Regions from separate parts of the Streptomyces sp. GL_148 genome, predicted to be linked through region 2. Evidence: predicted binding sites of a transcription regulator. Region 2 holds the regulator's gene; the other holds the start of a gene.
What was found. Region 2 encodes HspR, which represses chaperone genes until heat shock. Its sites were predicted from a motif close to TTGAGNNNNNNNNNCTCAA; they were not measured.
Positions count from the first base shown of each region.

Region 1: the regulator HspR is predicted to act here: its motif matches at 3,107-3,125, upstream of lon (endopeptidase La).

Region 1 is NZ_CM174396.1:5,912,835-5,920,130, reverse strand. Features, by position in the region: gene AC3IYI_RS27310 (protein phosphatase 2C domain-containing protein) at 1-62, shown strand, start outside; gene AC3IYI_RS27305 (MarR family winged helix-turn-helix transcriptional regulator) at 66-506, opposite strand; gene lon (endopeptidase La) at 688-3,084, opposite strand; gene AC3IYI_RS27295 (DUF4097 family beta strand repeat-containing protein) at 3,303-3,560, opposite strand; gene AC3IYI_RS27290 (sulfurtransferase) at 3,765-4,634, opposite strand; gene AC3IYI_RS27285 (hypothetical protein) at 5,250-6,740, opposite strand; gene AC3IYI_RS27280 (hypothetical protein) at 6,926-7,296, shown strand, end outside.
Region 2 is NZ_CM174396.1:4,723,317-4,730,612, forward strand. Features, by position in the region: gene grpE (nucleotide exchange factor GrpE) at 1-570, shown strand, start outside; gene dnaJ (molecular chaperone DnaJ) at 634-1,821, shown strand; gene AC3IYI_RS21860 (heat shock protein transcriptional repressor HspR) at 1,823-2,275, shown strand; gene AC3IYI_RS21865 (helix-turn-helix transcriptional regulator) at 2,430-3,437, opposite strand; gene AC3IYI_RS21870 (Rieske (2Fe-2S) protein) at 3,731-4,042, shown strand; gene AC3IYI_RS21875 (pyridoxamine 5'-phosphate oxidase family protein) at 4,211-4,657, opposite strand; gene clpB (ATP-dependent chaperone ClpB) at 4,757-7,296, shown strand, end outside.

The sequences.
Region 1 (7,296 bases), 1.2 Mb from region 2:
ACCGGGCGCACCGCCGCGGCAAGCGCCACGACGACGCGTCGGCGGCGTACGCGGAGCTGTAGGGGCTACTCCCCGCCCGCGTTCAACTGGTTCAGGAGTCGCGCCAGTTCCGCCACTTCTCCGCGGTCCCAGTCCGCGAGCTTGCGCATGTACTGCTCGCGCCGGGCGCCCCGGACGCGCAGGAAGCGTTCCCGGCCCTCCTCGGTGAGCCCGACCAGGAAGGCCCGCCCGTCCGCCGGGTCCGGCTCGCGGGCCAGCAGGCCCAGCACCTCCAGGGCCCGCAGCTGCCGGCTCATCGTGGCCTTGCCGACCCCGAAGTACGCGGCGAGCTCGGTCGCCCGCTGCCGCCCGGCGGCTTCCAGCCGTACGAGGAGCCCGTACGCGGCCGGTTCCAGCTCCGGGTGCAGCTCGCGCGCCATCTCCCCGGAGGAGGCGCGGGCCCGTCGGAGGAAGACGGACAGCTCCCGCTCCAGGGCAAGGAACTCCTGGTCTTCGGTCCCGTGCAAGGCCCGCTCCTTCGCTGGTGTGTGGCCCACCAGTATTTCGCAGCGGGTACGCCGGGGACCCGGGGCCCCGCCGGAGCGGGGAACCCCGGGCCCTTGGCCACCCGGCCGGATGTCCGGCGGCCCGGATCAGACCGCGGCGGCCAGGACCAGGCCGCGGCTCGGATCAGGCCCGCGGTCCGGATCAGGCCACGGCGGCCACCGGGACCGTGTCCGCGGCCAGGGCCAGCTCCAGGACCTGGCGTACATCCGTCACCGGGTGCACCGACAGCCCTGCCAGCACCTCGGCCGGAACGTCGTCCAGGTCGGCCTCGTTCCGCTTCGGGATGATGACGGTGGTCAGCCCGGCCCGGTGTGCGGCCAGCAGCTTCTGCTTGACCCCGCCGATCGGCAGCACCCGCCCGGTCAGCGAGACCTCGCCGGTCATGGCCACGTCCGTGCGGACCTGCCGGCCCGACAGCAGCGAGGCCAGCGCCGTCGTCATCGTGATGCCCGCGCTCGGACCGTCCTTGGGCACCGCGCCCGCCGGGAAGTGGATGTGCACCCCCCGGTCCTTCAGGTCGGCGACGGGGAGTTCCAGCTCGGCGCCGTGCGAGCGCAGGAAGCTGAGCGCGATCTGCGCCGACTCCTTCATCACGTCTCCGAGCTGGCCCGTCAGCGTGAGCCCGGCCGCGCCCGTCTCGGGGTCGGCCAGCGAGGCTTCGACGAACAGGACGTCACCGCCCGCCCCGGTCACGGCGAGGCCGGTGGCCACGCCCGGTACCGCGGTGCGCCGCTCGGCCGGGTCCTGCGCGGACTCCGGTACGTGGTGCGGCCGCCCGATGAGCGCCCGCAGGTCGCCGGCGCCGATCCGCAGCGGGAGCTCCCGCTCCCCCAGCTCGTGCTGGGAGGCCACCTTGCGCAGCAGCCGCGCGAGGGAACGCTCCAGGGTGCGCACGCCCGCCTCCCGGGTGTACTCCCCCGCCAGCTTGCGCAGCGCGTCCTCCTCCAGGACCACTTCCTCCGCGGCCAGGCCGGCGCGCTCCAACTGCCGGGGCAGCAGGTGGTCGCGGGCGATGACGACCTTCTCGTCCTCGGTGTAGCCGTCGAGGCGGACCAGTTCCATACGGTCGGCGAGGGCCTCGGGGATGGCCTCCAGCACGTTCGCGGTGGCGAGGAACACGACGTCGCTCAGGTCCAGTTCCACCTCCAGGTAGTGGTCGCGGAAGGTGTGGTTCTGGGCGGGGTCGAGGACTTCGAGCAGTGCCGCCGCCGGGTCGCCCCGGAAGTCGGAGCCGACCTTGTCGATCTCGTCGAGCAGGACGACCGGGTTCATCGACCCGGCTTCCTTGATCGCCCGTACGATCCGGCCGGGCAGCGCGCCCACGTACGTACGCCGGTGTCCGCGGATCTCGGCCTCGTCGCGGACTCCGCCGAGGGCCACGCGGACGAACTTGCGCCCCATGGCGTGGGCCACGGACTCCCCGAGGGAGGTCTTTCCGACGCCCGGAGGGCCTACGAGCGCCAGCACGGCCCCGCCCCTGCGCCCGCCGACGACGCCCATCCCGCGCTCGGAGCGGCGCTTGCGCACCGCCAGGTACTCGGTGATCCGGTCCTTCACGTCGCTCAGCCCTGCGTGCTCCGCGTCCAGGACGGCGCGGGCTCCGCGGATGTCGTACTCGTCCTCGGTCCGCTCGTTCCAGGGCAGTTCGAGCACCGTGTCCAGCCAGGTGCGGATCCAGGACCCCTCCGGGGACTGGTCGCTGGAACGCTCCAGCTTGTCGACCTCCTTGAGGGCGGCTTCCCGTACCTTCTCGGGCAGGTCGGCGGCCTCGACCCGGGCCCGGTAGTCGTCGGACTCCTCGCCGTCCTTCTCCCCGCTCAGCTCGCGCAGTTCCTTGCGCACGGCGTCGAGCTGCCGCTTCAGCAGGAACTCGCGCTGGACCTTGTCGACGCCGTCCTGGACGTCCTTGGCGATGGACTCGGCCACGTCCTGCTCGGCGAGGTGGTCGCTGAGGGCCTTGACCGCGAGGCGCAGCCGGGCGACGGGGTCGGCCGTCTCCAGCAGCTCCACCTTCTGCTCGACGGTCAGGAACGGGGAGTAGCCGGAGTTGTCCGCGAGGGCCCCGACCCCCTCGATCTGCTGCACCCGGTCCACGACCTGCCAGGCGCCGCGCTTCTTGAGCCAGCTCGTGGCGAGCGCCTTGTACTCCTTGACGAGCTCGGTGACGGCCCCGGGCAGCGGATCCGGGACGGCCTCGTCCACGGTCTCGCCCTCGACCCAGAGGGCGGCCCCCGGCCCGGTCGTGCCGGCCCCGATACGGACCCGGCCGCGCCCCCTGATCAGCGCCCCGGGGTCCCCGTCGGACAGCCGCCCCACCTGCTCGACGGTCCCGAGCACCCCGGTGCCGGCGTACTTCCCGTCGATCCGGGGCACGAGCAGCACCTTCGGCTTGTCCCCCGCGGCGGCGGCCTGAGCGGCCTCGACGGCACCGCGCACTTCTGCATCGGACAGGTCCAGCGGAACGACCATCCCAGGCAGCACGACCTCGTCATCGAGCGGCAGCACGGGCAGGGTGAGCGTTACGGACGTCGAAGCCATGATCTTCCCTCCGGCAGTGAAGTTGAGCTATGCCGACTCAATGCATGTGCGCGCCCCAATGTTCCCCAACACCCGTTCGCCGGGGGCGAACAGGGGCGGGAACATCTCAGCCGGGCCACGGCATCGGCGGAAATGCCCAGGTCACCACGGGTGAAGGCGAGTTCGGGGCGGGGCTGCGCTCCTCGCGTGTACGGAGAGGGTGTGGGCGTCGCCGGGGCTCAGGCCGCCAAGATGACGATGTCGCCCGACGAGGTCCGTACGGCGAGGCGGGCGGTCACGGACGGGTCCGCGGGGACGGTGATCTCCCGCTCGCCGGAGGTGGTGGAGACGTCGAGGGCGTACGGGGCCCGCGCCGCGGGAACCTTCACCCTGGCATCGCCCGAGCTGGTTTCCACGGCGACCGAGGCCGGCGCCTTCGCGAAGGCCAGGCGGACGTCGCCGGAGGCGGAGCGGGCGTCCGCGCCCGTCCCGGACAGCTGCCCGGCGGTGATCGAGCCCGAGGACGTACGGACCGTCGAGGGCTGCGGCGGTGTGCGTGGCGGTGACGGTGGCCTTGGTGCCGCGCTGCGTTGTCATGCCGTCGATCGTGCCCGTGCGGGGGCCCGGGGGCATGGGGCCGGTGCCCGGATCCGGGGTGGTGCCAACCCCCGGACGGGCGGCGGGATGTGGGCGGGGCCGGGCTAACTCCCCTGTACGACCGGCCGGTCCGGGGAGGGCATGCCCCACTCGCTCCAGGAGCCGTCGTACACGGCGAGGTGCTCGTACCCGGCGAGCTCCGCGCCGAGCGCGAGCACGCAGGCGGTAACCCCTGATCCGCAGCTGAAGTACAGCCGCTCCCGCTCGCCCGCCGCCGCCCCGAAGGCGGTACGGAGTTCGGCGGCGGGGCGCATCAGGCCGTCGGGGCGCTGCAGTTCGCCGAAGGGGAGGCTGGCCGCGCCCGGCATGTGGCCCCCGCGCAGGCCGGGTCGGGGTTCGGGCGCGGTGCCGGAGAAGCGTTCGCGGGTCCGGGCGTCGAGCACCGCGGCGGCCGGATCGGCCAGGGCCGCCGAGACGGTGGCCGCGTCCACCAGCAGCCCGGCGCGGGGCCTGGCCGTGAAGGAGCCGCGCGGGCCCTCGTAGCCCGGCCGGCGCTCCTCCACCGGCCGCCCGGCGGCGGTCCACGCGGGCAGCCCGCCGTCGAGGACGGCGACCCGGTCGAAGCCCATGCTGCGCAGCATCCACCAGGCGCGGGCGCTGGAGTAGATCCCGGCGCCGTCGTACGCGACGACCGTGCTGCTGTCGTCCACGCCGAGGACGCGCATCGCCTCGGCGAAGGCGGCGGGGCCGGGCATGGCGTGCGGGGCGGCGGCGGTGTGGTCGGACAGCGCGCCGTCGAGGTCGAAGGGACGGGCCCCCGGAATCCGCCGGCCCGTCTCGCGGTGCGCCCCGACGGAGGCGTCGAAGACGACGAGTCCGGGTATACCGAGACGCTCCGCGAGCCAGTCCCCACCGACGAGCGGACCGGGCGGCACGAGGGAGTGGCGGTGGGGGTGTTGGCGGGCTGCGTCCATATGGCACCTCCGGCAGAAGTCGGCGGGCCCCGGCAAGGTCGGCGGCCCGCCGCCCATCCTCCCCCCTGCGCCTCCGCCTCCCACGAACGCATCCGCCTCCGGGGCGCATTGCCCCCGGCGGGCCGGCCTCCGGGCGCGGCGCGACCGGTCGCCCTAGCGGGCGGCCGGACCCGTGAGCGGACCGGCCGGCCCGCCCACGAGGTCGGCGGCCCGCCCGGGGAGCACGCACGTGAGGAGCAGGCGTCGGGCCCTTCGTGCACGTGAAAGGCGGGGCCGGGCCACCTCCAGCCCCGCCGGCGCTTGAGGCGCGGGGTCCGGGGCGGAGCCCCAGGTCTCTCGGATCCGGGGCGGAGCCCCAGGTCTCTCGGATCCGGGGCGGAGCCCCAGGTCTCTCGGGTCCGGGGCGGCCCGGGGAACGGCGGAAGGGAGGGTAGGGGACCCTGTGCAGCGGCTCCGGGGGCCTGCCGACCCGGGTCGGCCCCGCGCAGCGGTACCAGGGGCGCGCGCCGGGCGGCCGGGGCACCGGACCGGAGGCGTGCGCGACCGGTCGGCGCGGGTACTCCCGGGAGCAGACGGGTGGGCAGTCCATGAGCGAGGCCGCGGCCCCGCCGGGAGCTACGGGCAGTCACCCGCCCGGGCGAAGAGCGCCACGCGCGCCCCCCGCACGTCCGTCACGGAGCACAGGTCGAAGGAGGAGACCAGCGTCTGGCGCTTCACCGCCTCGGCCGGGTAGCCGTCCAGCGGCTGCCCCACCGGGTCGAGCAGGGCGACCACCCGGTCGACGGCCGGGTCCAGCAACGCCGCCCGGATCTCCTCCGGAGTCCGCTCCACGCCCTGGAGGCTCCGCGAAGCCGCCGGGGTGCGGGACAGGGCGAGGTCGCGCAGGGACCCGTAGGTCTGCGGTGAGGACAACAGCCATGCGCGCCGCCGCGAGGGGAGGAACAGCACCGCGTCGCCCGGGCGCGCGACGTCGCCGACGGCCGCCGCGACGGCCCGCGCGTCGTCCTTGCGGCTCTCGGGGGTACGCAGCCACGCGGACCAGAACCCGACGGGGACCAGCAGGACCCCGACCAGCGGCCACACCCACCAGCCCCGCGCCGTGGCGAGCCGCGCCCCCGCGAGGAGGGCGAGGCCGGCGAGGGCGTAGAGGACGTACCGGTCCACGTACCAGGGGTGCACCAGCGAGATCACGAGCAACAGCCCGGGCGGCAGCAGGGCCAGCGGCAGGGCTACCCGTACGAGTTCCCGCGCGGCTCCCCGGGCCAGGAGCAGCGACGCGGCCGCGAGGACCCCGTACGCCGCCCAGTCCTGCCAGCTCGGCCGCCCGAGCCAGCCCAGCTGCTGCTGCGCCTGCCGCGCGCTGACCAGGGCGAGCGGCAGCAGCGCGGCCACCACGGCCCCGGCGGCGAGCCTCCAGCCGCGCGAGCGCCAGGCGGCGAACGCGTGCGCGGGCAGCGCCAGTACGGCGAACTCGTGCAGCCAGCACCCCAGCGCCAGCACCACGGCGTAGCCGACCCAGCGCTCGCGCAGCATCAGGTACGTGGCCCAGACGACGGCCGCGGCGACGAACGCGTACGAGCGCCCCTCCTGCGCGTACATCTGCACGGGCGGCAACACCGCGTACCCGACCCCGGCCAACAACGCGACCCGGCCGGGGCGGTCGGGCCGGCCGGGTCGATCGAGGCGATCGAGGCGATCGGACTGGTCGAGGCGGTCGAACCAGTCGGGCCGGTCGGCGCGGTCCGGGCCGCCGACCCGGTCGGAGTGGTCGGAGGCGTCGGGCCGGACCGGGCCGCCGGCCTGCCCGGATCCGCCGGGCACGCCAGGCCCGCGCCCCCCGCCCCCATCCCCGACGGGCAGTGCGTCCGTCAGGTGGTGGGCCACCGCGGCCACGCCGGATGCGGCGAGGGCGGTGGCGGCCACCGAGGGGAGGCGCAGGGCCCAGAGGCCGGAGTCGGGGGCGGCGCCGTCGCCCGTCACCGTGAAGACGGCGTGCATCAGCAGGTAGTAGAGGCCGTGTACGGCGTCGACCTGGCCGAGCAGTTCCCAGAGTTCCCCGAGCGGCCGGTGCGCGACCTGCCACGTGACGGACTCGTCGCGCCACATGGAGCCGCCCCGCGAGAGGCCCCAGAGGCCGAGTGCGAGGGCGGTGAGCGGCGGCAGCCAGCGCCAAGGGGCGAAGCGGCGGATGTCGGCCTCCGGGTGCTATCCGTGCGGGTGGTGCTGACTCCATACTCGGGGTTCGAGCCGGATACCTGCGGGGGTGGGGCGTGCGAGCACGTGGTGGGCGAGTGGGCTGGGCGACGGCGGCCGTGGCGCTGGCCGTGGTGGCGGCCTTGGGCGGGTGCTCCTCCGGCGGGTCGAAGGACGGAGCCTCACCGACACCGAACGCGAGCACGGGCACCGGCACCGGCACGAGCACGGGCCCCGGCACCGGCTCCGCGACGAGCGCCCCGTCCGGGACGGCGACGGACGCCCCGGGGACGCCGTCCCCCGGTCAGAGCGCCGGTCAGAGTCCGGGCCCGGGCACCGGTACGACCGGTCCCGCCCCGCAGCCCGCGCCCAGTACCTCCGCTCCCGCCCCCGCACCCAGCGCCTCGACGCCCGCCGGCGGCGAGACCCTCCTCGCGGTCACCCGCAGCGGCGGCATCACGGGAAAGAC
Region 2 (7,296 bases):
GCGGCCCCGGCCGGGGACTCCGCAGCAGCACCGGACGTCGCTCTCCTGGCCCAGCTGGACCAGGCCCGTACCGCGCTCGGCGAGCGCACCGGGGACCTCCAGCGGCTCCAGGCGGAGTACCAGAACTACCGCCGCCGGGTGGAGCGGGACCGGATCGCCGTCAAGGAGATCGCGGTCGCGTCCCTCCTGACGGAGCTCCTCCCGACCCTGGACGACATCGGCCGGGCGCGGGAACATGGCGAGCTGGTCGGCGGCTTCAAGTCGGTGGCCGAATCGCTGGAGACCGCCGCGGCCAAGATGGGCCTGCAGCAGTTCGGCAAGGAGGGCGAGCCCTTCGACCCGACGATCCACGAGGCCCTGATGCACTCGTACGCGCCGGACGTCACCGAGGACACCTGCGTGGCGATCCTGCAGCCGGGGTACCGCATCGGCGAGCGTACGATCCGTCCCGCGCGGGTCGCGGTGGCCGAGCCCCAGCCGGGCACGGCGCCGAAGTCCGAGGCGGCGGAAGCCGTGTCGGACGCGTCGGACCCGTCGGACAAGGACGCGGATGCCCCCGAAAAGGGCTGAAGCTGCTGAGCCCTTTGCACGACGTGTAGGACAAGAAGAAGCGCGAGAGGAGGGACACCGGGGATGAGCACGAAGGACTTCGTCGAGAAGGACTACTACAAGGTCCTCGGTGTCCCGAAGGACGCCACCGAGGCCGAGATCAAGAAGGCGTACCGGAAGCTCGCCCGCGAGTTCCACCCGGACGCCAACAAGGGCGACGTCTCGGCCGAGGAGCGCTTCAAGGAGATCTCCGAGGCGAACGACATCCTCGGCGACGCGAAGAAGCGCAAGGAGTACGACGAGGCCCGCGCCCTGTTCGGGAACGGTGGCTTCCGCCCCGGTCCCGGCGGGGGCGGCGGCTCGTTCAACTTCGACCTCGGCGACCTCTTCGGGGGCCAGCAGCAGGGCGGTGCGGGCGGCGGCTTCGGCGGCGGCGGCCTGGGCGACGTCTTCGGCGGCCTGTTCAACCGCGGCGGCGCCGGCGCGGGGGCGGGCACCCGTACCCAGCCGCGCCGCGGCCAGGACATCGAATCGGAGGTCACCCTCTCCTTCACGGAGGCGGTGGACGGGGCCACGGTCCCGCTCCGGATGTCCTCGCAGGCGCCCTGCAAGGCCTGTTCGGGCACCGGCGACAAGAACGGCACGCCCCGCGTGTGCCCGACCTGCGTCGGCACCGGCCAGGTCTCGCGCGGCAGCGGCGGCGGCTTCTCGCTGACCGACCCCTGTGCGGACTGCAAGGGCCGCGGCCTCATCGCCGAGACCCCGTGCGACATCTGCAAGGGCAGCGGGCGGGCCCGTAGTTCCCGGACCATGCAGGTCCGGATCCCGGCGGGGGTCTCCGACTCCCAGCGGATCCGGCTGCGCGGCAAGGGAGCTCCGGGCGAGCGCGGCGGCCCGGCCGGTGATCTGTACGTGGTCGTGCACGTGGACGCGCACCCGGTCTTCGGCCGCAAGGACGACAACCTCACGGTGACCGTTCCGGTGACCTTCGCGGAGGCGGCGCTGGGAGCCGACATCAAGGTCCCGACCTTGAACGGCCCCTCGGTGACGCTGAAGCTGCCCCCGGGCACCCCGGGCGGCCGCACGATGCGCGCCCGCGGCAAGGGGGCGGTCCGCAAGGACGGCACCCGCGGCGATCTGCTGGTGACGGTGGAGGTCGCGGTCCCGACCGAGCTGAACGACAAGGCCCGCGAGGCCATGGAGCTGTACCGCGAGGCGACGGAGTCCGAGGACCCGCGTTCCGCGCTGTTCGAGTCCGCGAAGGGAGCATGACATGGACGGCCGCCGTAGGAGCCAGTACCAGCTCACCGATGAGACCCCGGTCTACGTGATCTCGGTGGCCGCCCAGCTCTCGGGCCTGCATCCGCAGACCCTGCGCCAGTACGACCGCCTCGGCCTGGTCTCCCCGGGCCGTACGGCCGGGCGCGGCCGGCGCTACTCGGCCCGTGACATCGAACTGCTCCGCACGGTGCAGGCGCTGTCCCAGGAAGAGGGCATCAACCTGGCCGGCATCAAGCGGATCATCGAGCTGGAGAACCAGGTCTCCGCGCTCCAGCAGCGCGTGGCCGAGCTCTCGACGGCCGTCGACGGCGCCGCCGCGGTCCTCCAGCAGCGCGAGGCCCAGGTGCACGCCTCGTACCGGCGCGACCTGGTCCCGTACCATCCCCCGCAGCCGGGCAGCGCCCTGGTCGTCTGGCGGCCGGCGCCCAAGCGCCCGATGGACTGACGGCGGACGGGCGACGCACTGACGACGCACTGACCGCGAGAAGGCCCCGATCCGCCGGATCGGGGCCTTCTCGTCGTTCCCGCGCCTCGCTGTACCCGTCCGGGGCTCCAGGGCGCTCCAGCGCGCTCCAGGACCTCCTGCCGGGCCCGCGGGGCTACTTGTCGTCGAGGATGCCCGACTGGGCGATGAGGAAGCCGAGCTGGGCCCGGCTGCCGCTGCCCAGGGCGGAGGCGAGCTTGGCGATGTGCGCGCGGCAGGTTCGTACGTTCATCCCCAGCCGGCGCGCGATGGCCTCGTCCACGTGTCCCTCGATGAGGAGCTGGGCGATGGAGCGCTGCACGCCGGAGATCCCGGCGGGCGTGTGCTCGTAGGTCACCTCGTCGCCCAACGGCACGGCTCGGCGCCACAGTTGCTCGAACACCTTGATGAGGTACGCCACGACTCCGGGATGGCGCAGCTCCAGCGCCACGCCCCGGGCGTCGCCGGCCGGGATGAAGGCCACGGTGCGATCGAAGATGATGAGGCGCTCGATCAGTTCCTCGAGGGTGCGGATCTCGACCTTCCCGGTGGAGATGCGGTCCGCGTAGGCGAGCGTGCCCTGGCTGTGCCGCGCGGTGTGCTGGTAGAGCGTGCGGATGCTCACCCCGCGGTTGGTCACGTTGGTGCCGCGCTCCAGGGCTTCGGACAGGGCGAAGGGGGGCCGGGCTCCGCCCGGTTGGACCGTGAGGACCTCGGTGTGGCATTCGGCGGTGGCCAGGTCGAGCGCGGCGTTGATCTGTTCCAGGCCCTCGAGCGGGGTGATGGCGTGGGAGTTCGCGGGACTCCGGGCGCTGATGGCGAGGAACGGCTCGAATGCGTCAGTGAGGTCCACGGCGCTGCGGCGGCGCTCCTGGATCTCCTGTTCGATCGGGTGGAGACGTTGTGCGAGTGCGACGGAGGGGGGAACCGCGCGGAGCTGGTTCGCGTCATCGGGGTCGGGTCGCAGCAGGCCGAATTCGAGCAGGCAGGGGGCGTTGCCGACCTCGCTGCGCGGCACGCGGCCGGTGCTCAGCGCCGCCGCGTACAGCCGTGTTCCCTCGGTGCACATACAGGTGACCGAGTGGGGATGTGTCGGGTTCGTGTCGGTATTGGGCAAATCTCCACCCCCCAGGGTCCTGAACATGTAAGAACATGATGCATCGTCCCTGTGGCACTGACGTGCCTGAATGAGCCATCGTCTGACACGCGGGGGAGAGGATTCCATCAAGTGAGGACGAAGCCGACCATGTTCAAGAGAATGCTTCGCTCGGCGCTTGCCGTTGTTTTCTCCGCCGTGGCGGTCTTTGGGGCAGCCGTCGCTGTCAACGGGGACGCGGGGAGCGCTCGAGCCGATTCGGGTCCGAGTTCGGCACCGGTGGGCAAGTCGGACATCAATTCGGACATCAGCTGGGACTCTATGCCCACCCGGGTCTCCTGATGACCCCCGACGACCACGGCTTCCGCCGTGAAATGGCATCGGCATACCGCTCAGGCTGGCAGTTCATCGATCTCACCAGTGCCATTCCTTACGCCGGTGACTCGCTGAGGGTCACCCTCTTCGGCCAGCCGATCATCGTGGTGCGGGAAGAGGACGAGGACGTCCGTGCCTACCGCTGTCTGCGCCGTCCCCGAGGCGCACCGCAGCCCGTCCGCTGCGAGATCCGGTACGGCATGGTCTTCGTCAATCTGGATCAGCGTGATCATCAACTTTTCGAGCCCGAATCCGCCGCCACCCCCCGCAGTGCCTGAAGCGATTCCCCTGTCGTCGCAGATCGCTCAGGCACTACCCCCACACAGCGACGCCATCGTGGACCTGACCACGATGGCGTCGCTGTGATGTCCGTGTCCAGTGGTTGAACCGGACATCGTTGAACCGGACGTCGTTGAACCGGACATCGTTGAATCGGAGATCGTCGCCTACGCGCGCCCCATGGCCCGGTCGAGGGTGATCTCCACGACCACCCGGTCCGGGTTCGGCGAGGGCATCCGCCCGTACCGCTCCGCGTAGCGCCGTACCGCCTCCGCGACCGCGGCCTCGTCCGTACGGACCACCGCGCGGCCCTCCAGGGTCGCCCAGCGCCGCCCCTCCAGCTGGCACACCGCCACCCGGGCCCCGCCCTGCGGGCCGCCCTGCGACGCCAGCACGTTGCGGACCTTCTTGCTGCTTTTGTTGCTGATCACCCGTGCCAGCCCGGCTTCCGGGTCGTAGGTCACGCCCACCGGGACCACGTGCGGGCTGCCGTCGGGGCGGTGCGTGGTCAGCGTGCAGACGTGCCGCTCCCGCCAGAAGGCGAGGTAGTCCGGCGTCGGGTTGAGTACATCTTGGGTCGGTCGGGCCGTGCCGGCCGGGCTGGGAGTCGACATGCGCGAAGGGTACGTCCCTCCACCTTGAGTGGAATAGACTCAACTTTGTGCAGGTTACTCATGTAAAGCACACACAGGTGAGGAAGGGAGAAGGCGCACGTGGATGCCGAGCTGACCAACAGGAGCCGGGACGCGCTGAACGCGGCCACCACCAGGGCCGTCAAGGACGGGCACGCGGACCTCACGCCCGCGCACCTGCTGCTGGCGCTGCTCGCCGGCGAGGACAACGAGAACATCACCGATCTGCTCGCCGCGACCGACGCCGACCAGGCCGCCGTACGCGCCGGAGCGGACCGCCTGCTCGCCGCCCTGCCCAGCGTCACGGGCTCCACGGTCGCGCCCCCGCAGCCCTCCCGTGAACTGCTCGCCGTACTGGCGGAGGCCGACGCGCAGGCCGGGAAGCTCGGCGACGAGTACCTCTCCACCGAACACCTGCTCATCGCCGTCGCCGCCAAGGGCGGCGCCGCCGGAGAGCTCCTTTCCGCCCAGGGCGCGACCGCCAAGAAGCTGCGCGACGCCTTCGAGAAAGCAAGAGGAGGGCGGCGGGTGACCACCCCCGACCCCGAGGGCCAGTACAAGGCCCTGGAGAAGTTCGGCACCGATTTCACGGCGGCCGCCCGCGCGGGCAAGCTCGACCCGGTCATCGGCCGCGACCACGAGATCCGCCGCGTCGTGCAGGTGCTCTCGCGCCGCACGAAGAACAACCCGGTGCTCATCGGCGAGCCCGGCGTCGGCAAGACGGCCGTCGTCGAGGGCCTGGCCCAGCGCATCGTCAAGGGCGACGTCCCCGAGTCCCTGAAGAACAAGCGGCTGGTCTCCCTGGACCTCGGCGCGATGGTGGCCGGCGCGAAGTACCGCGGCGAGTTCGAGGAGCGGCTCAAGACGGTCCTCGCGGAGATCAAGTCCAGCGACGGCCAGATCATCACCTTCATCGACGAGCTGCACACCGTCGTCGGCGCGGGCGCCGGCGGGGACTCCTCCATGGACGCGGGCAACATGCTCAAGCCCATGCTGGCCCGCGGCGAGCTGCGCATGGTCGGCGCGACCACCCTCGACGAGTACCGCGAGCGGATCGAGAAGGACCCGGCGCTGGAGCGGCGCTTCCAGCAGGTGCTGGTGGCGGAGCCGAGCGTCGAGGACACCATCGCGATCCTGCGCGGGCTCAAGGGCCGCTACGAGGCCCACCACAAGGTCGTCATCAACGACAGCGCGCTCGTCGCCGCGGCCACCCTCTCCGACCGCTACATCACCTCCCGGTTCCTGCCCGACAAGGCCATCGACCTCGTCGACGAGTCCATGTCCCGGCTCCGCATGGAGATCGACTCCTCCCCGCTGGAGATCGACGAGCTCCAGCGCTCGGTCGACCGCCTGCGCATGGAGGAGCTGGCCCTGAACAACGAGTCCGACCCCGCCTCCCGCGAGCGCCTGGACAAGATCCGCAAGGACCTCGCGGACAAGGAGGAGGACCTGCGGGGCCTCACCGCCCGCTGGGAGAAGGAGAAGCAGTCCCTCAACCGGGTCGGTGAGCTCAAGGAGCGCCTGGACGACCTGCGCGGCCAGGCCGAGCGCGCCCAGCGCGACGGGGACTTCGACACCGCCTCCAAGCTGCTCTACGGAGAGATCCCGGCCCTGGAGCACGAGCTCGCGGAGGCCACCGAGGCCGAGGCCGAGGTCTCGAAGGACACGATGGTCAAGGACGAGGTCGGCCCGGACGACATCGCGGACGTGGTCGGCGCCTGGACGGGCATCCCGGCCGGCCGCCTCCTGGAGGGCGAGACCCAGAAGCTGCTCCGCATGGAGGAGGAGCTGGGCCGGCGCCTGATCGGCCAGGGCGAGGCCGTGCGCGCCGTCTCCGACGCCGTACGCCGCACCCGCGCGGGCATCGCGGACCCGGACCGGCCGACCGGCTCGTTCCTGTTCCTCGGGCCGACGGGCGTGGGCAAGACGGAGCTGGCCAAGGCCCTCGCGGACTTCCTCTTCGACGACGAGCGGGCCATGATCCGCATCGACATGTCGGAGTACGGCGAGAAGCACAGCGTGGCGCGCCTCGTCGGCGCCCCGCCCGGTTACGTGGGGTACGAGGAGGGCGGCCAGCTGACGGAGGCCGTCCGCCGCCGCCCGTACTCCGTGGTGCTCCTGGACGAGGTCGAGAAGGCCCACCCCGAGGTCTTCGACGTCCTGCTCCAGGTCCTCGACGACGGGCGCCTCACGGACGGCCAGGGCCGCACCGTGGACTTCCGCAACACCATCCTGACCCTGACGTCGAACCTGGGCAGCCAGTTCTTGATGGATCCGTCCACAGCTGTGGACGAGAAGAAGGCCCGGGTCCTGGACGTGGTGCGGGCCACCTTCAAGCCGGAGTTCCTCAACCGCCTCGACGACCTGGTGGTCTTCTCCGCCCTGAGCGGGGCCGAGCTGGCCCACATCGCCGAGCTCCAGATCGGCCGGCTCGCCAAGCGGCTGGCCGAACGCCGCCTGATCCTGGACGTCACGCCGGAAGCCCTGGCCTGGCTGGCGGAGAAGGGCAACGATCCGGCGTACGGCGCCCGCCCCCTGCGCCGCCTGATCCAGACGGCCATCGGCGACCGCCTGGCCAAGGAGATCCTCGCGGGCGAGGTCCGCGACGGAGACACCGTCCG